Regions from separate parts of the Paenibacillus solisilvae genome, predicted to be linked through region 1. Evidence: riboswitches for the same ligand, from Rfam matches in the RefSeq annotation. Region 1 holds a riboswitch; each other region holds the start of a gene.
What was found. A riboswitch is a leader RNA that binds a small molecule or an ion and turns the genes downstream of it on or off. The one in region 1 is predicted to bind cyclic di-AMP.
Positions count from the first base shown of each region.

Region 2: it holds a riboswitch for cyclic di-AMP, as region 1 does, so the genes downstream of both, ACFPYJ_RS19745 (C40 family peptidase) here and ACFPYJ_RS31475 (3D domain-containing protein) in region 1, are expected to answer to the same signal.
Region 3: it holds a riboswitch for cyclic di-AMP, as region 1 does, so the genes downstream of both, ACFPYJ_RS07010 (3D domain-containing protein) here and ACFPYJ_RS31475 (3D domain-containing protein) in region 1, are expected to answer to the same signal.
Region 4: it holds a riboswitch for cyclic di-AMP, as region 1 does, so the genes downstream of both, ACFPYJ_RS30990 (hypothetical protein) here and ACFPYJ_RS31475 (3D domain-containing protein) in region 1, are expected to answer to the same signal.

Region 1 covers NZ_JBHSOW010000129.1:17-5,011, reverse strand. Annotated here, with positions in the region: gene ACFPYJ_RS31490 (SGNH/GDSL hydrolase family protein) at 1-328, opposite strand, end outside; gene ACFPYJ_RS31485 (alpha/beta fold hydrolase) at 370-1,332, opposite strand; gene ACFPYJ_RS31480 (polysaccharide deacetylase family protein) at 1,507-2,376, shown strand; gene ACFPYJ_RS31475 (3D domain-containing protein) at 2,437-3,108, opposite strand; cyclic di-AMP (ydaO/yuaA leader) riboswitch at 3,113-3,336, opposite strand; gene ACFPYJ_RS31470 (mannose-1-phosphate guanylyltransferase) at 3,545-4,645, shown strand.
Region 2 covers NZ_JBHSOW010000071.1:40,737-45,731, forward strand. Annotated here, with positions in the region: gene ACFPYJ_RS19735 (CdaR family transcriptional regulator) at 1-496, shown strand, start outside; gene ACFPYJ_RS19740 (hypothetical protein) at 672-842, shown strand; cyclic di-AMP (ydaO/yuaA leader) riboswitch at 1,170-1,323, shown strand; gene ACFPYJ_RS19745 (C40 family peptidase) at 1,328-1,828, shown strand; gene ACFPYJ_RS19750 (hypothetical protein) at 2,077-2,556, opposite strand; gene ACFPYJ_RS19755 (DEAD/DEAH box helicase) at 2,747-4,995, shown strand, end outside.
Region 3 covers NZ_JBHSOW010000027.1:9,065-14,059, reverse strand. Annotated here, with positions in the region: gene rsmA (16S rRNA (adenine(1518)-N(6)/adenine(1519)-N(6))-dimethyltransferase RsmA) at 1-74, opposite strand, end outside; gene rnmV (ribonuclease M5) at 71-637, opposite strand; gene ACFPYJ_RS07010 (3D domain-containing protein) at 750-1,898, opposite strand; cyclic di-AMP (ydaO/yuaA leader) riboswitch at 2,129-2,338, opposite strand; gene ACFPYJ_RS07005 (TatD family hydrolase) at 2,513-3,280, opposite strand; gene ACFPYJ_RS07000 (HD domain-containing protein) at 3,301-4,611, opposite strand; gene ACFPYJ_RS06995 (AbrB/MazE/SpoVT family DNA-binding domain-containing protein) at 4,883-4,995, shown strand, end outside.
Region 4 covers NZ_JBHSOW010000127.1:3,088-8,082, forward strand. Annotated here, with positions in the region: gene ACFPYJ_RS30980 (adenylosuccinate synthase) at 1-927, opposite strand, end outside; gene ACFPYJ_RS30985 (LysR family transcriptional regulator) at 1,036-1,932, shown strand; cyclic di-AMP (ydaO/yuaA leader) riboswitch at 2,350-2,520, shown strand; gene ACFPYJ_RS30990 (hypothetical protein) at 2,638-3,093, shown strand; gene ACFPYJ_RS30995 (hypothetical protein) at 3,200-3,610, shown strand; gene kdpA (potassium-transporting ATPase subunit KdpA) at 3,897-4,995, shown strand, end outside.

The DNA.
Region 1 (4,995 bases):
TATATACATGCTCCTCCGTCATCGTCGGTGAGTCGTACTGACGCCAAACATCATTTGCACCGATCATAATGGACAGCCAGTCAGGCTTCAGCTCAATAACATCCGTCTGCCACCGTTCCTTCAAATCACGAACCCGATGACCGCTTGTCCCCATATTGACGACACGAATGCCGAGCTCCGGATAAGTCGCTGTCAGCAGCGCTTCGACGTTCCCTACGTAGCCCTTTCCAATTGCATCAAATAAACCTTCACCAACAGGTCTTGCTCGGCTGCTATCCGTAATTGAATCTCCAATGATAACGAGTTTATCGTTTTTCTCTAATTTCAGCATAGAATCAGCTCCCTCAACATTATGATTCGAGTGTACGATTAATAATCGCCTAAGAAGAATTGAACAATTTTATCGTTCAAGCCCGGTAATCCTTCATGACCGAAATCCGGAAAAATTTCAGCACGTTTAGGTGACTTGATTTTGTTATAGGCAGCATATTGGGTGGATGGCGGACAAATGCTGTCCATAAGCCCCACTCCGAGCAGCACGTCTCCCTTAATCCGCTCGGCGAAATGCTGAATATCGATATAACCCAGCGTTGTAAAAATCTCCTCTTCGCGTTCATGCTGCGGATCAAAGTGACGGAAATAAGTACGCAGCTCCGCATAAGCATCCTTGGCTAAGTCCATCTCCCACACTCTCCGGTAATCGCTAAGGAACGGATAAACAGGAGCAAGCTTCTTGACTCTTGGCTCAAGCGCTGCGCATGCAATAGTCAAGCCACCGCCCTGCGACCATCCTGTGGCATATACTTTGCCGGCATCAACCTCCGGCAGGTCCATAGCAATGGAAGCCAGCTGTGCACAATCCAGAAAAATATGCCGGAACAATAAATTGTCCGGTGCATCGTCCAGCCCGCGAATGATATGACCATTAAATGTATTTCCCCTTACGCTGCCGATGTCCTGCGAAGAACCGCCTTGTCCCCGGCAATCCATAACCAGTATGGAGTAACCAAGCGATACGAAGCTGAGTAACTCATTCCAGTCGCCTGCGTTACCGGAGTAACCATGAAATTTCAACACAGCCGGATGCGGATGGTCCGAATGACGGGGACGGGCATATTTCGCATGGATTCGTGCTCCCCTCACTCCGGTAAAATAAAGATCGAAGCATGCTGCGCCTGGTGTTTGGAACTTGCTTGGCAGCAGCTCAATATTGGAATCGGTCTCACGCATTTCCTTTAAAGCCCGCTCCCAATACGCATCGAAATCAACCGGACGCGGATTGATCCCTTGATACGCTTGAAGCTCTTTCAACGGCATATCCATTTGAGGCATGTGAACTCTCCTTTTGAGTAGTTTATACTTCTATGTTACGTTTTTTGACACTAAGATGTAAAGAGAAACTTATGTCCGCTCGTGCATGATCGATGTAGGTCGGGGCACAATGAAAATAACTAACATACAGCTTTATTTTACGAAGACGCTGAATGGAATCGGAGGAGAAGTCATTTGTTTAATCGCTTGATGCGAAGAGCTGCTTGGCTGATATCGGCGTCGATCCTATTCTCTTCTTTTTTAGCTGCGCCTGAAACCGGGCAAGTGCAAGCCCTCTCCGCTTCACAAATGATGTCTCCCTTAACGGATAATGGTGATATTGAACCTTCATTCATAGCTGAGCGGAACAAGAAACGGCAAAAACGCACAAGTCATAAGCAATTCAATACTTGGGTTAATCTTCAGAAAAGATATCCCGGCTCCTTCGTCACCGGTGGACCGCGAAACCGCAGAAGGGTTGCGCTTACCTTCGATGATGTACCGGATCCGCGCTATACACCTCAGGTGCTTGAGATCCTTGCCCGTTATAAGGTGAGAGCTACCTTCTTCGTGGTTGGCTCACGGGCAGCGGACTATCCGAACATCGTTCGCCGAATCCAGCGAGAAGGCCATATTATCGGCAATCATTCTTATAATCACGCCGTCTTCTCCAGAATCAGCCTTGCATCATTCAAGCAGCAGATTCTCAAGACGGATCGCATTATACGGCCGCTGGCAGGCTACAGCCCTAAGCTGGTTCGCCCGCCTTACGGTGAGATATTGCCGGAGCAAATCGAGTGGCTCGAGCAGAACGGCTTCATCGTGGTAAATTGGGATGTAGACTCCGTTGATTGGCGGGGCCTGGACAGCAATGGGATTTTAATTAACATCAAGAGAACGCTGCAGCCCGGCTCCATTGTTCTCCAGCATGCAGGCGGTGGTGTGGGACAGGATTTAAGCGGTACAATCTCCGCGCTGCCAAGATTAATTCACTTACTGCGCAGCAAAGGATATCAAATCGTCACGCTGCCGGAGCTTCTTGGAAAACCGCAATCACGCAAATAACAAAAAAACGGTAGGGACAACCCTCATGGGTTACCGCTGCCGCTTCTTTTTTTTGCATTGCTATTCAAGAATGAATACCTTCACGTATTGAAAGCCGAATTCCGATGCTTGCTTCTGGGATTGGGGAACGAAGATGTCAATACGGTCACCCTTAATAGCTGATCCCATATCAGTGGCTACTGCCATCATACCGCCGACAGGCAAACCATCGTGGTCATATCCTGTAATATACACTTTACTGCCAAGCGGAATCCGCTTTGGATCTACCGCTATCGTGCCCAGCTTCAAGGGATTCCCGAAATAATCAACGGGTCCCCAGCCGTTCTCGGAAGCCGCTGCGGTATAAGCGCTAGCTTTGGCTTGAATCACATCGGAGAAACCGTAGTCGCGTCCGCTGACCGATAGAATCTCGGCATCGGAATCAACCTTGCTCTTTGCCGTTATGATGCTTCTGGATGCTGCTTTTTTTGCTGAGCTTCTGCTTGCTTGTAAGCTGGTGGCCGAGGCTGGAATGACGATCGTAAGACCTTTGTAGATGTTCAACGGGTCGATATTCGGATTAAACTTCTTTAATTGCTGAACTTGAACACCAAACTGTTTGGAAAGCTTCCAGAACGTATCATCATCTTTGGCTTTGTAATTAACGGCCGCGCTTGCCGGGCCTGCGTGAATGAGAATAGCGATGCTAAGCGCTGCAGCTGCTGCGCCTTTTTTCCAAGCTTTGTTGAACAATTTAATGTCCTCCTTTTTTTTGCCTGCGAGGTTAGTTGTCGGATTCGGATTGAGGAGTTCAACCCTACGCTGTATTGCGGAATAGAAATCCGCTATGCGATTCACCCCCAGCGCCTAAGCGCAATCACCGTAAAATCAACCACTTCTCAGTGTTCATTCACGGTGGAGACCAATGTCCATTGTTCTCCAAAAGATCCCCCGTACGATAAGTTTCGGCTTGCGTAAAAGAATAACACAAGCAGCGGGATAGTCCTACAGGTAAATCAGTCCAATTCCCGTTAATGCAGGTTAAGCGTTGAAGAAGAATCGGCTGACACCGTATTTTTTTGGCCTCTCTATTAGCCTTTTCCTAAAAAAAATCCAGAGAAGAATGGGATGTTTTAAAGATCTGATCATGTACGAATGCCGTTCCACAGGCTGTTGAGAGACGAATACAATGAGAGTAAATATTACGGGAGTGTTTGTCTTTTTAAACGGATTGGTCTTCCGCTTGCTGGAGGTGATTCATAAGTTGAATATCGTTATTATGGCCGGCGGAAAGGGAACCCGCTTCTGGCCTCGCAGTGTTGACACTCTGCCTAAGCAATTTCTCCATTTCCATTCTTCGCAGACCTTAATACAAGAGACGGCAGCCCGCTTCAAGCAAGCCGTACCCGATCATCAGTTATTTATCGCAGCTCCCGCCCGGTATCTTCCCCTTCTCCACGAGCAGCTGCCGGGTTTCTCCATGCAGCAGCTGATCGTGGAACCGGAGCAGAAGGATACTGCAGCTTGTATCGCGCTTGCTGCCTTTCAGCTGCTAAGCGCCGGCGATGATCAACCCGTCGTATTCGTTCCTTCCGATCAGCATGTCGCTGACGATGCCGCCTTCCTGACCGCAATTAAACTTGCTGCCCAGACAGCCGAACAGGACCATGCAATCGTAACGCTGGGCATTAAGCCCAGTCGGCCTGAAACCGGATTTGGGTACATGAGAACGACTGCAGAAAGCGGGCTGGCATCCGCTTCCGTTCTTTATGTTTCCAGCTTCCTGGAGAAACCGACAGAAGAACGGGCCGCTCAGCTTCTGACGGAACCCGGCGTGTATTGGAATAGCGGCATTTTCGTTTGTCGTCCTTCTACAATTGCACGCAGCCTGGAGCTGCTACAGCCTAAAATATGGAATAGTCTCCTGCTGCATCCCCATGATCCTTCTGCCGCTTATGCTCTAATGCCCAAATTATCCATCGACTATGCAGTCATGGAGCAAGCTGAGAAGATATACTGCATTCCTGTTGATTGCGGATGGGATGATGTCGGCTCTTGGGCTGCCATAAGCCGGCATTCAACAGCCGATTCGAATGGCAATGTCATTCAAGGCCTTGCTTCACTTGTTCAATCAACAGGCAATACTGTGTATGTAGAAGATGATAAGCAGGTCGTTCTTATCGGTGTCCACGATCTCATTGTCGTATCGACACCGAGCGGTCTGCTCGTCTGTCTGAAAACAGAAGAACCCCAGTTGAAAAAATGGTTGAATCAAATGCCAAATGCCTAGATGAGTGCATTACTGCTTGCTTTGTCCGAGGGAACGGCTTACGAATACGAGAAAAGCTGTCCCAAAATTAAGTAATTACATGATTGGTTTAAAATAAAACGGGACGGCCCAGGCGTTATTCCTGCTCCGTCCCGTTGCTATTTTGGTCATTGCTGGGATAATACTTGCTGCTCCTTAGCCTATACTGGAATTGATACAGTTATAAAGAGCATCATCCGATTGTTGATGCTTCTATACTGCAATCCATACCGTTAAATCGTCCCAAATGATCCTCAAGGAGCTCAATTAGGCATTAATAACTGGAAATTGGAGCTAGAATAAAAAGTGGACACCTGTTAAGTGTAGATAGA
Region 2 (4,995 bases), on a different contig from region 1:
TTTATTCCTTCTCGCACTGGGGATCACGGAGGGAGTTTTCAAAAGAAAGTTAAATCAGGCCATGGACTTGCTGCAGCGAATGAATATCGCATTCCGGATCGGACTTGGGTCTTCCGTTAAAAACCCTGCATTGATCCGCTATTCCCTTGAAGAATCCGAAATCTCCTTGCTGCTCGGAAACGGAGAACAGAAACTTATTGCTTATGCGGAGATTGAAACGAAAGCGCTTATTGAAAGGGTCGATGCTCGCATTAAGCAGCAATATCTCGAACGCATACTGCAGCAGATGCCCGATAAGATGGTAGAGACTCTGGAATGTTTCTTTGCAAACAATCTCAACATCAGCGAGACGGCAAAAGCGATGTATATTCATCGTAATTCGCTGATTTACCGCATCAAGAAAATCAAAGAGGATACAGGCTATAATCCGCAATTGTTCCAAGATGCCGTTTCTCTGCAGCTAGCCGTATGGATATATACCATGAGAAAGAAATAAATATATTTTTTGATTGGATTGCAAATTCTACGGCTTTATCGCTTACCTCTTTATAACCCCTGATTCTTCTAATGCTTCAATTTCCATCTCATCCACTTGTAATCTATCCCCATAAGCTCATCCAATTAAATAAAAAAAGCAAACCAGCTGTGGTCGATGGAGACACCTGACCTGTATGTGGCCGAGTTCAAAATCGCCGATCCCGCCCAAACAGATCGAAACCTATGCGTCGACCCTTCAATCGCTGCTGGAGAAATCAACGAAGACGCCTCAAGGGACCGCTAACCCGAGCGGTTATGTGGCCGGTATCGATTTCTGGATTATGTATGAGCCATTCAAGCCGTAATAGGTATTCCTTCATAGGACTGAACGCGCAATAAAATCCCTGTTCCTTTGCTTGAGCAAGGGGCAGGGATTTTTGATGGGTGTCTTTGCGACTACGCTCAATTCAGCGAAACAACATATCCTGCTCTTCCGCCCCTTTCACTTCATAATCAGACAAGCATAGTGATTTCCCGCAAGCAGATTGTAGTGGAATTGGATCGCTTCCTCTGTAATTGCAGCCCGTATAACGAATGATCTTGTCAAAAAGTTTCACTCTTAGAATTCTAATTTGTGAACAAGTTGTGAACTTGGAAGGATAATCGTGGAAAAACACGAATAAGTAGCCAGAATGAAAAATTTGCCGAATTCCCGCCATTGGGAAACGGGGGAACCATTTTGGGTGAATTGATCCCGACGTCCGCTAGCACGGACGCCAGAGGCGATCATAGGGAGCCTTCAACCGAACCCCACAGCTAACCTCGTAGGCACCGGAAGGAGTTTCCTGTTTTGAAAAAGATCTCTGCAGCACTGATCGGTTTAGCGATGTTGCTTGTTTTCCAAGCCGGGAGCGTTTTTGCAGACTCCAAGCTGGACGGCGTCGTTACCGATCTAATCGGAACACCTTATGCAACAGCCGGCACGACCACAAGAGGATTCGATTGTTCTGGATTTACGATGTACGTGTTTAATAAACTCGGCGTCTCCATCCCGCACGCTTCCCGGTCGCAAGCAGGTCTAGGCAAAAAAGTCGCGAAGAGCGATTTGATTGCTGGCGATCTCGTATTCTTCAATACGAACGGCAAAAGTATTTCCCACGTAGGCATTTATGTTGGAGACGGCAAGTTTGCACATGCATCCTCCAGCAAAGGCGTAACAATCAGCGCACTCAGTGACTCCTACTACGTTAAACGTTATGTTACTGCGCGCCGTGTTATGAGCCAAACCAGTTACGAGAAATATGCAGATGACCCGTCTGATGAGCTGGACGGCGGAGGCGACTCCGATTAAAAACTGCTCCGCATCGCTGCCGCGATGTGCAGGTGGGCCGCAGGTGCTCGTCCCTTTTGGGACGAATGCCTGCGGCTTTATTATTTTGTGCGCCGGCTTAGACAATAGAAGGGCAGAGTGTGCTCCTTGTATTTATATACACCGAAAAGACCTCTGTTCAAACCATTTGCGCGCATTTGAGGCGATTAAACGCCGCGGAATTATAATAGGCTGCCGCCCATACTTAAGGGCGGCAGCCTATTATCGGTTCATGCACCTCCGCGATGAGGATTGGGAATGCCCGATTTCCGCTTTTCATGATCAGACTGCGGGCGCAGTTGGTAGCGGGCCCACCAGAAGGCGCGTCCGATCTGGACATCGAGCTGCACACCGAGCGGGTTGAGCAGTTCATGGAGCTCATATGCAGTCCCGCAGCCTTCACCGCGGCGGTCTGCAATCACGACCGTAGCTCCCGTACGCAGGCGATCATGCCAAGCTTCCAGGAAAGCGGACCTCTCATCAGGCGCAAGCTCTCCTAAGCAAAAGCACGCAAGCCCCGCTTCAAAAGAGCCCGCAACGCTCGTCAGCTCGGATGAACGCACCATTTTGACAGCCGGTGTCGTAATCCGCGGCGTTCGCGGCCCGGAAACGCGAAGCACGTTTCTGCCTGCTAATGTCTTGGTCACGGCATATTCGACCCGCTTCCACTCGCTCCATCTCTGATCCAAGCTCTCCTTCAATCCCACCATAGCCTACCTCCCGTGTGATGCATTCCTGCTGCTGTGTATCTTGTTCTATACCTATGCCGCTCCGCTCGCAAACTGACCAGAAACAGGTATAATAAACCACAAGAGGGTCGTTCCTGTCCCTTCGTATTGCGTACAGCCGGCCTCACCCATTCCGATACATCTCTCACCCATATAAAGGAGCTGTTGAATCATGTCCTCACGGCTTTCTCCGGCCCTAGCCGCCTTCCATCCCACGCTCGCCGGCTGGTTCTTCGAAACCTTCGGCGACCCGACGCCCGTCCAGCTTGAAGCATGGGCCTCGATCAGGGATAACCGGCATACCTTAATTGCCGCGCCTACCGGTTCAGGCAAAACACTAGCCGCATTGCTGCCCTGCCTGGATAAGCTGGCCAATGACAAAATTACTGCCGCTCAGCACCGCAGCCGCACCTGGACACCGGGTGTGCGTGTACTCTACGTCACCCCGCTGAAGGCGCTGAACAATGACATCCAGTATCATCTGGTTGGGTTTATTGAAGCGCTCGAGCGTCATTCCTCCCAAGCTCCCCTGCAATCCCAATCCATGCCCGATTGGCCTGGCATCCGTTCTGCTGTGCGGACGGGAGATACCCCTTCCCATGAACGTGCCAAAATGCTAAGGCGGCCGCCGGACGTACTCGTCACGACACCCGAATCCCTGTACCTGCTGCTTACCTCGGATAAAGGACGCAAGATGCTCCAAACGGTGGAAACCGTCATTGTTGATGAAATTCACAGTCTGGCCGGTGATAAACGGGGCGCCCATCTGTCGCTCACACTTGAGCGTTTAACCGCACTGGCTGAGCAGCCGGTCCAGCGAATCGGTGTATCGGCCACGCAGAAACCGCTCGAACGCGTCGCCCTGTTCTTGGGAGGCTGGGATTCCGGTTCAGCATCCTCGACGCCTCCTCAAGCGGGCGGCCAGCAGCAGCCCCATCCACTAGGCTATTCCCCCCGCCCGGTCGAAATTGTGGAGAGTGCCATGAACAAGAACATCCAGGTTCGCGTCACCATGCCTGACCTCAGCAAGCCCGCTATGACGCGTGAAGGCGTGTGGGTGCCGATTGTCGAGCGGCTCATGCAGCTGATGGACGGCTGCCGGTCTGCGCTGCTGTTCGTAAACAGCCGCCGCCTGTGTGAGCGGCTCGTCCTGCGCTTAAATGAGCATGCGGGCGGCGAAATGGCGCGCGCCCACCATGGCAGCTTGTCCCGCGAGCGCCGGCTTGAGGTCGAGCGCATGCTCAAAGCAGGCGAGCTGCGCTGCTTGGTCGCCACCTCTTCCCTGGAGCTTGGCATCGATGTCGGTCACATCGATGTGGTCATTCAAGTGGACTCGCCGAAGGCGGCCGCTGCCGGTATCCAGCGCATCGGGCGCGCGGGCCATGCCGTGGGCGACGTCAGCCGCGGCTTCATCGTCGCCCGCCACCGGGGCGACTTGCCCGAATCGGCCGTTTTATGCCGCAGCATTGCGCTTCGTGATATCGAAGAGATCACACTGCCGCATGAGCCGCTGGACGTGCTGTCACAGCAGATAACCGCAATGGCTGCAGCTGAAACGATCACCGCAGACGAGCTTTATGCACGGCTGCTTCGCAGTGAATGTTACCGGCGTTTTCCCCGGGAACGCCTGGATGCAGCGCTGAAGGTACTGGCTGGCTTTTACCCTTTTGCCAGACCGCTTATCGAGTGGGACCGCAAGAGCGGCCTGCTGTCGAAGAGAGCCAACACCGCGATGGCAGCCGTTACAGGCGCGGGCACCATCCCGCAAACCTCAGCCTATCCCGTTCACCATGCACAGAGCCGCATCCACCTTGGAGAACTCGATGAGGAATACATCGGGGAAAGCCGCGTCGGCGATGTGTTCCAGCTCGGAACCAGCTCATGGATGATCAGCAGCATCGAGAACGACCGTGTATATGTGAAGGAAGCGCCGAACCGCTTCAGCGAAATCCCTTTTTGGAATGCCGAGCCCGGCGGACGCAGCTATGAGCTTGGCCGCAAGCTCGGGCGGTTCTTGAGTCAGCTCTCCGATAAGCTCGGATTAACCGCCGGTCAATCCGGCGGAGAAGTCCCCTCCAAGCAGACGGAGCAAGCCGCCTCGGATTGGCTGGATGCCGATTACGGGGTTGATCGGGTCGCTTCCGAAGCACTCATCGAGCTTGTAGAGGCGCAGCACCGGGCAATTGGCCTGCCGACTGACAAGCGTATCGTTATCGAGCATTATCAGGACCTCATGAATCATACCCATGTCATTATTCACAATCCGTTCGGAAGGCGGGTGAACCGGTCATGGCTGCTTGCGATTGAGCGGCAGTTTGATGCTCTGCCTTATAAAATGTTCGGAAATGCCAAGGATAACGGCATTGATCTCGTTATTCCCGACTGGGACGCCTCTTGGCTGCAGACGCTGTGGCATATTAC
Region 3 (4,995 bases), on a different contig from region 1:
CCGTATTTCTTGATAATGTCGTTCGTTTGTTTAGGTGTCGCCACATTGGCATGCACCTTCAGCCCTTCACTCATGGAGTGCCTCCTTCGGTCTCCCGCTCCATCTGTTCAAGCGCCAGATCGAATTCCTCACGCGTGATGCGAAACATGGAGCATCGCTTAAAAAACTGTTTGCCGTTCGCATAACCGATGCCAAGCAGATTACCCATCCGCAATCGTCTGTCCGCCGCACTTGGATGAACGAGCAGTCCTGCCCGCATAAGATCCTCACCTGTAATTTCAGCGTCGCCAGCGCTTCCTTCTATAACTTCCGTACGCACATTGGCAAGCGCCCTTTGAATCGCTTCCGGGGAAGCATTCTCGACCCCAATGTCGCCTTTATAAAGCGCATCCTCCTGTGGGAGAAAAGCATGCTTGCAGCCAGGGACACGCTGAGCCACAATTTTGCGGATACGTTCACCTGCATGGTCAGGGTCGGTGAAAATAATAACACCTCGCCGCTGCTGGGCAAGTTCGACACGTTTCAAAACCGCCTGTCCGATGGCTGATCCGCCGGTCTCTATCGTCTCTGCTTCAACCGCCCGTTTGATGGCGACGGTATCATCCTTGCCTTCTACTACAATGATTTCTTTAATCATGGAAGTCCATTCCTTCCCTTCAGACAAACATACAAAAAGAAGAGGCATCGCCTCTTCTTATGATGGCATATTTACGTTCAAATTACGATATGAATAAATCACAGCCTATCTGCTAAAGTGATTCCGGTTTCTTAGGACCGAGCACGTAGATGGTATATCCCCGCTTCAACCCGAACTTTTCAGCATATGATTCACTATCGAAATAAACGTCAACTTTATTGCCTTTGATCGCACTTCCCGTATCTTCGGCACGACGGAAGCCGATCCCTTCAATATACACCCACCAGCCGATCGGTATGATCCTCGGATCAACCGCAATCGTACGTCCTTCTTGAACGCGTGAGCCCGATGCTGTAATGCCGTATTCGGGGTGGCTCTTACTCTTCCCAGTCGATTGAACACCTGCAGAATAAGCAGTTAGCGTTACGTTCTTGATAACCTTCTTAGCGCTGAATTTCACGCCGCGTTTGGTCAATGTAGTAACACTTGCTGTTTTTGCCGATAATACGGTCACCTTCGGCTCTTCCTTCAACGTGCCTACAGCAACGACCTGATTCACTGATGGCGAATGCGTAAGTTTGGTGACCAGCGTCTGGGAAACCAGAACACCATCTGCAAAAACACTCTCAAACCGTTTTATGACCATACCCTCTTTACCGGTTTGTACAAGCTTTTCCTTACCCTTTGCAAGCTTAGGGTCTTCCTTCTTCACAATCGAGAAGGGAACTTTGAATGCATTCTCTGAATACTTCTTATCGATCCGAGTAACGGAAACCTTCATATTCGGCTCAACAGCGGTATTCAAAGGAGGCATTATTTTATCTTGGCTGCGTACCGATATATTAGCTTGATCGATCGCCGCCTGTACCGTTCTTTCTGTCGTGTACAACGTTCTTTCCTTGCCGTCTGCCTTCACTACAAGAGGTACCGCTTGATCGATAATGATGCGGTCACCGTCTTTGACACCGCTGTTAAGCGGCATCGAAACTTTATCATAAGTTCCAATCGTGATGGCTTGTTCATCCAGTAGGCGTTGAAGGACCCATTGTTTTGTCGAAACAATGCTTTCTCGTCCATTCAATACTACGGAGACGTGCTTGTCAGCCGTTCCGTACAACAACACCAGAAACATGAAAGTCATAGCGATTGAGATCAGAGCGCTTAGTACAATTAAACGCACGTTCTCATGCTTCCATCGCAATGCGAAAGACATGCTGGATGATCGTTTACCATGGGTATCCTTAAGCTGGAGTGCTCCCACTTCTTCGGTCCTCCCTACATAGCCCCGCCGCCATAGTGTTACATAAGACCCTAGACGCGACTATAGAATTTAGCGTGCAGGCACGCAGTTCTATCTTCCCAGTGTCCTCCTCCATGATACACCCTATGTCGTCAGATTACGCATTATTCAAACAAAAAGAAGCCGACGACAGAGGATCTGTTTCGTGGCTTCCCATAAAATCAGGTAGCATGGATTAAATACACGAGGAAGATCTCTCTTATTTACGCTTGCGAGGTTAGCTGTCGGATTCGGGCAAAGAGAGTCGCCCTATTCGTTCTGACACCAGTATACTGCTCCTGCGTGTTCGCGAAATTCACCCCTAGAAGAATTCAACAACATCTACTCCAGCTTTGATACAAACTGTTTCAATATTTGGTTCCCCCGCTCTCCGGATCACGGAGATTAAGCGTTTATTTGGAAAAGTTATAAGCTCTGAGATGAATGATACCGTCTTTTACTCCACATTGTAAAGAAGAGATTAATGACGATTTTAACGAATTTTAAGGAAAATCACGTGAAAAACAATCAATTTATTGATTAAAGATTAGTTTTTTCACTTGTATACTCCCAAATCCTTGCTTTCATATCGTTTTTCATCGAATACCAAAACATTTCAGTGCATTTTCAGTCGTTATTTTCGCAATTTCGGCCACAGATTTGCCTGTAATTTCAGCTGCAGTTTCTGCTACAAGACGGACGAAAGCAGATTCATTTCGTTTTCCGCGATGCGGATGAGGGGCCAAATAAGGCGCGTCTGTTTCGATAAGAATACGGTCGAGCGGAACTTTTGAAAGCACTTCTTTTGGGACCCTGGCATTCTTAAACGTGACCGGTCCGCCAAATGAAATATAGAAGTTCATGTCCAAGCATTTCTTAGCCGTCTCCCAGCTGCCCGAGTAACAATGCATAATGCCGCCGACATCTTTCGCGTCCTCTTCTTTTAATATACGGACAACATCCTCATGTGCATCCCGGTTATGAATGACGATCGGCTTGCGCTTCTGCTTGGCCAATTGGATCTGCTGGCGAAAAACACGCTGCTGCACATCCTTAGGTGACGTATCCCAATGATAATCAAGCCCAATCTCACCAATTGCAACCACTTTGGGATGATCGCATAGGGATGCGATCCATTCTAAATCTCCCGGCAGCATGTCAATGCTGTCAACGGGATGCCAGCCAACCGCCGCATAGATAAACTCATATTGTTCAGCTAATGCCATCGTTGTCGGTATCGTCTCTCGGTTAAAGCCGATATTAACGAGCTTATGTACACCTGCAGCCCGCGCTCTTTCGATGACTTCTGCGCGGTCTTCGTCGAATTGATGCGCATCTAAATGTGTATGTGTGTCGATTAACATAAGTAATTGCAAACTCCTTTCTACAATAAACCAAATAATTCGCGAATATGCGGCTTCAGCTTGTGTGCTGATTCAATTAGAGGCTCTTCCGGGTAATATAAATGATACTTACCCTGATGCAGGCCTGTAATGGAACGAATGATATCGGATCTCTCCGATATTTCGGACAGCCGATTCTCCTTATCAAGCAGCAGAATTGGAGGTTTCTCCTCTTTTCCGTGTGAAGATGCTGGAGAACCTGAACGGTATACATCATAAGGCAAATCATAAGGAAAGTCGATTTCCAGATGGTAATCAGGACGAAGGCCTATCGAGAGAAATTGGTCACTGATTTCATCCCAAAGCCCTTCTTCTGCATCGTCTAAGGTTACATATTTATACAACCTACGATTGAGAAATCTTTCACATAGATCAGATAATAATTCATCAGATTCGTTCATCCACTGCGAAAACACGGTCTGTACAAGAGCTTCATCGAGCAAGGTATAGGACTTTACATCCAATGTACCTTCAAATAAGTCCTGAAAAGGTTTAATCATCCAAGAAAATGTATAATTACCCCCATAAAGCTCTTTCGCTCTACGAAATATTTGTCTTAGTATTATTTCTGAACTCCGGGTAACCGGATGGAAATAAACCTGCCAATACATTTGATAGCGGGACATTAAATAATCTTCAACCGCGTGCATGCCGCTTTCCTTCACTACGATGCGTTCTTGATGCGGCCTGAGAACACGTAAAATACGATCAAGATCAAACGTTCCATAATTAACACCCGTATAGTATGCATCCCGGAGCAAGTAGTCCATACGGTCAGCATCCATTTGACTGGATACAAGGCTGATGACGATTGGTTTATCGTATGTTTTGCGGATAACTGCTGCAATTCGTTCAGGGAACGATGGATCATAGTTATGAAGAATCTGATTAATTTCTGTAGATTCAAGCAGAATTCGACAAGTCCAATCTTCATGATTGGTGTCAAAAACTTCTTCTATAGAATGAGAAAATGGACCATGTCCGATATCATGAAGCAGAGCAGCACAAAGAGCTACCATTCTCTCTTCTCTCGGCCAGTCACTGTAGCCTCCGCGCTCAAATTGTGAAATGATTTTTCGAGTGATTTCATACACACCCAATGAATGAGAGAACCGGCTATGCTCGGCACCATGGAAAGTCAAGTAGGATGTTCCTAACTGACGTATTCGCCGAAGCCGTTGAAACTCTCTTGTGTTAATGAGATCCCAAATCATTTGATCCTGCACATAAATGTATTTATGAATTGGATCTTTGAAAACTTTCTCTTCTTCCAATACATGCGGATTCATCATATACGATTCTCTCCTTCGTTCAATAATTCGACAAAAATAATAATCATTGTCGAATTATGTCGTAAATTTATTTCCAAAACTCAAGCGATTGTCGTACGGTCATCGCCGGCAATATTCCTTGACCCTATAGCTCTAGCAAGCATTATGAGCATTATCTCACGATAAATCGTGGTTGACACTTATGGGAAACGTTGGTACTATAGAAACAAGAAATGATAGAACTTTGTCGGATTATGACGAATTCATAATATGAGAGGAGCACTGATAGATCATGATGAAATCAACAGGAATTGTAAGGAAAGTAGACGAACTGGGACGGGTTGTTATTCCAATTGAATTACGTCGTACACTAGGTATTGGCGAGAAGGATGCGCTGGAGATTTA
Region 4 (4,995 bases), on a different contig from region 1:
CATGCGTCTTGGACGGCCTGTTGTCACCCCGAATTCTCCCGCATCTCCTCCAAGCCTCCGCAGCTCAGCGGCCTCATCACCTTCAATTTGAGAAACAAAGGGACCTTCACCGACAGCGCTGGAATAAGCCTTCGTTACGGCAATGATGCGATTGATGGCATGCGGGGGAACGCCCGCCCCAACCGAAGCGTAACCAGCAAGCGTGGAAGATGAAGTGGAGTAGGGATAGATGCCGTGATCGGGATCTCTCAGAGCGCCGAGCTGTCCTTCGACAAGGACAGAATCTCCTCTTCGCAGCGCATCCTGAAGGAGCTGCGAGGTATCGCATACATAGGGATGAAGCCGTTTGCCAGCTTCGAGCAGACCGTCTACGAGCTCATCAGCATCAATTGGAGGCCTGTCGTATAAATGCTCGAGCAGCACGTTCTTCGCTGCCAGCGAAGCTTTCAGCCGTTCTCTAAGACGCCGCTCCACGTATAGATCGGCTACCTGAATACCGAGCTTGGCGGCTTTATCCGCATAGAATGGCGCTATTCCTGACCGGGTTGAGCCGAATTGATGCTCCCCGAGACGCTCCTCCTCAAGCACATCGAACAGCTTATGATAAGGAAGCAGCAGCTGGGCGCGATCGGATACGCGTAAATTCGGTTCTGGAACACCTCTGGCCAGCAAGCTGTCCCATTCGCTGAACAGGTCCTCCATATTGAGGGCGACTCCCGTGCCGATCACATTCGTAGTCTCCGGATAAAAGACGCCGGAGGGCAGCAGGTGAAGCGCGAACTTCCCATACTCATTAATAATGGTATGACCGGCGTTGCTGCCGCCCTGATACCGGACGACATAGCGCGCATTCCCTGCCAGAGCATCCGTTATTTTGCCCTTGCCCTCATCTCCCCAGTTCGCACCCACAATAGCTGTTATTGTCATGTCATTCGTCCTTTCTATTGGAAATCTTTTGATAACTCCATTATAATTCGCTTAAATGTCATTAATAAAATGAATAATAGTTATACCTCATATAAAGGTGGTTAATGGATGGCGGAGAACTTGGATTGGTATCGCGTTTTTTATTACACAGCTGTCACCGGGAGTTTATCCACAGCGGCAGAGGCGTTATTCATTACTCAGCCCGCGGTTACGCATACGTTAAAGCAGCTGGAATCGAAGCTTGGCGGGCAATTATTCTTCCGGACTTCAAAGGGGGTCAAGCTGACAGCTGAGGGCGAGGCTCTCTTTCCTTATATTGAGCAGGCGTATCATTTTATTGAAAATGGCGAGCGGAAAATAGCTGACATGCATCAGCTTCTGGGCGGCGACATCAAAATCGGGGCAGGCGATACGCTTTCCAGGCACTATCTGCTGCCGTATCTGGCTGCTTTCCACGACAAGTACCCCGCTATCAAAATCCAGGTCACGAACCGCACCACGCTGGAGACGCTGGCATTGCTGAAGCAGGGCAGAATCGATCTTGGAATCGTGAATTTACCTGTCACGGATCCGGATATTGAAGTCCAGGAAACGCTTGTCATCGAAGATTGCTTCATAGCAGGGCCGGAATTCAAGCACTTGTCGGAGCGTCCGGTCTCTTGGGGGGAGCTGATGGAATATCCTATCATTTTGCTGGAGAAAGGAAGCGTTACTCGGGCTTATATCGATGGGGTTGCGAAGAAACAGGGGGTGAGGATAAACCCGGAAATCGAGCTTGGGAGTATTGATTTATTGGTAGAGTTCACCCGGACCGGGCTCGGAATCGCTTGCGTGATCAAGAATTTTATTAAGGCAGAGCTTCTTCACCATGATCTCTATGAAATCGAATTAGAGCAGCCGATCCCCTCTCGGAGAGTCGGCATTGCCAAGCTGAAAAAATTGCCTTTGACCGCAGCTGCGCATGCCTTTATCGCTTCAATGCTTACAGAGCTTGAGCCTGATTAGGACAACTAGTTGCCTGCTGCCGTGTGACGATGCTAAGGAAGCCATGATAATTCTCCTTTTGACTCTTTGGTCGGTATTGCGAATCGGCTCAAAAAAACGCTTTGCTGGATGCTCTACGGATTAATTTTAACGTTGAACCGCATAAAAAGGAGGTAAAGAATCTATTACAAACCTATAAAAATAAAATAAAAATGCTTACCCTCTCATTCATCAAAAAAGTCGTTGAAAAATCGGAAGGGCACTACAAATGACTAAAACGGAAGTAAGCCTAAGCATTTATATTGAAAATGAATGTGTTCTCTAATTGGATCCGCTTTCATCTCGAAAAATAAGTAAAAAAAACCGAAATAAGTCTCTCCACAGCGTTTTACAACCCTTGCTAGAAAGCGTAACATTCGGTGCAACAACTTCACATCAGGAATCAAAACGTTGAGTCCCCGCAAGGGGAACGGGGGAACCAACCAAAAGCCGTTTGAATGTAAAAAACGGTTCTCGGGGTGAATCCAGAGCAAGCGCTGCTTGCCGAGGTAGGGCACTTCCAAGCCCGAATCCGACAGCTAACCTCGTAAGCGTATTGGGAGAGAACCACCTTCGATCGTGCCTTGAACAGCTCGTTTATTGACGCTGCAAAGAAGCCCGGGAGCAGAGATTCTCTGCTCGTAGGCTTCTTTTTGTTTTCCAAAAATTGAGGAGAGTGAATCTATTATGCACCAACCCCTGTCTCTATTAAAAGAAGCTGATGAATGTACCAAGGAATGTAAGGTCACCCGAATTGAATGTTTTCAATTTGACTGTGAGCTATCAGATAAGCTGATGCCTGGACATGGCGCCGATTGTCATTGCGGCATACTTACGATCTCAACAAATCTCGGAACATGCGGTTTAGGGGAGTTCGTCATTCCATGCGGGAGCTTGAAGGGGGATTTCGTTCAATGGGCATCTGTTTTTCAGCGGATCAAAGGCCTCACCCTTACGGAAGGTTTGCATTACGTTCATCAGAAACAAGAGGCATGGGGAGACGTAAGAACCCATTTAATTGAATCGGCTTTAACGGATCTAGCTGGAAAATTTGAATACTCATCTGCAGGCAAACAAGAACTAAGCTTCCTATTGGATCGCACTTATTTATTTGACCATTCTCAAGCCTATATCACTTTCTAGGATAAAGCATTTTTATGTTTTTTTTATACAGTTGCTATAGATTCTTTACCCCCTTTTTATACGGTTCGGCGTTACAATAGCTCAGGGAAGGAGGGCGGTGTTCCTCATGCAAAGTGATTTTTTGCTGATAGCTGCGCCGACCAAGGCAGGCGATGACTTTATGCAGCAAGCAAAGTTGAGTGGGTTACCTTTTATTGCATTAATCAACAACAAGATGGAAAGACTCAGGCTAGAAGGGCGAGGTGTGAAACAAATTATCCAAGTGAATACGTCGGAACCGGGAACAGCGGCCATTCCCGAGTATCCGATCGGAAACGTAATTCTGTTCGAGGAGAGCCTGCCATTATGCTGCCGGGTTATCCAGATATGCCGCAGCTGGACTTCCAAGCCCATTTATGTCGTCACCCAAAGCTTCAATCCAAGATTAATTTACAAAGGGCTGGGCGCTGACTATGTCATTTATTCTAAAAATGGGGATGTCAGGTTTCTGCTGCCATCCTTTAATAACGACATATAGGTTCTGCCCTGAGTTGAAGGAGGTGTGTTATGAACAACGATGTAACCATGGTCTTTTTATTCGCCGTATCATTTCTGGCGTTTTGGGGATTTTCTAAATATTGCGAAAAAGCGTAAATGATGCTTTCGAAGTTTTTGATAAGACTTATAGGAGGCAACCTCATGATTGTTATTGGACTGATTGCATGTGCCATTGTGGTGTATCTCGGTTTTGTATTAGTGAAGCCAGAGAAATTTTAATTGCAGCAATTGAACTTAAGTATGCAAGGGGAGAACTGGCTATGGGTATGGGATTGTTACAAGTAGTCATCACACTGGTCATTATCATGCTTTTGGTTAAGCCTGTGGGTAGTTACTTGGTGAAAGTATTTGGGCATGAAAAGAGTGGTCTTGATCGTGTTTTTGCTCCATTTGAGCGTGTAACCTATCGCATAATGGGTGTGCGAGAAGATGAAGCGATGGGCTGGAAGAAGTATTTAGGATCCGTTTTGTTAGTCAATTTTGTTATGATGCTTCTGATTTATCTTGTATTTCGTCTTCAAAAATTTCTGCCTCTAAATCCGGATGGTATTGGTAATATGCCGCCTGCTTTAGCTTTTAATACGGCTGTTTCCTTTATTACCAATACGAATTGGCAAGCATACAGCGGTGAAAATACATTGTCTTACTTCTCTCAGATGGTGGCCATTACCTTCCCGATGTTTACATCGGCTGCAACCGGATTCGCTGTGGCGGTAGCTTTTATCCGCGGGTTGGTTGGCCGTCAAGATAATCTCGGAAACTTTTACGTAGATATGACCAGGGCGATTACACGCGTATTTCTGCCGCTTAGCTTCATTATTGCCCTATTTTTAGTCTTTCAAGGTATTCCGCAAACCTTGCTGGGAGCCGTGGAAGCTTCAACGCTTGATGGAGCCAAGCAAACCATTACGCGCGGGTTAGTTGCTTCGCTGGAATCAATTAAGCATATAGGCACGAACGGTGGCGGATGGTTCGGTACAAATGCTGCGCATCCTTTTGAGAATCCGACACCCCTGTCCAATCTCATCCATATTATTTGTATGATGCTGCTGCCTACATCTCTGGTGTACGCATTCGGTCTAATGATTAAGAATAAAAAGCAGGGTTGGACCCTATTTGCCGCAATGGGAATGATCTTCTTAGTGATGGTCGCTACAGTTTTCTATGCGGAGTATCGCGGTGTTCCTGCGTTAGATGCAATGGGCGTGCATGGCAACATGGAAGGCAAGGAAGTCAGATTCGGACTGTCCGAGACGGCTCTATTTACAGCAGTAACCACTGCTGCAACAACCGGCAGCGTCAATGCGATGCATGAATCGCTAACACCGCTCGGAAGCATCGTTCCTTTTGCAGAAATGATGCTGA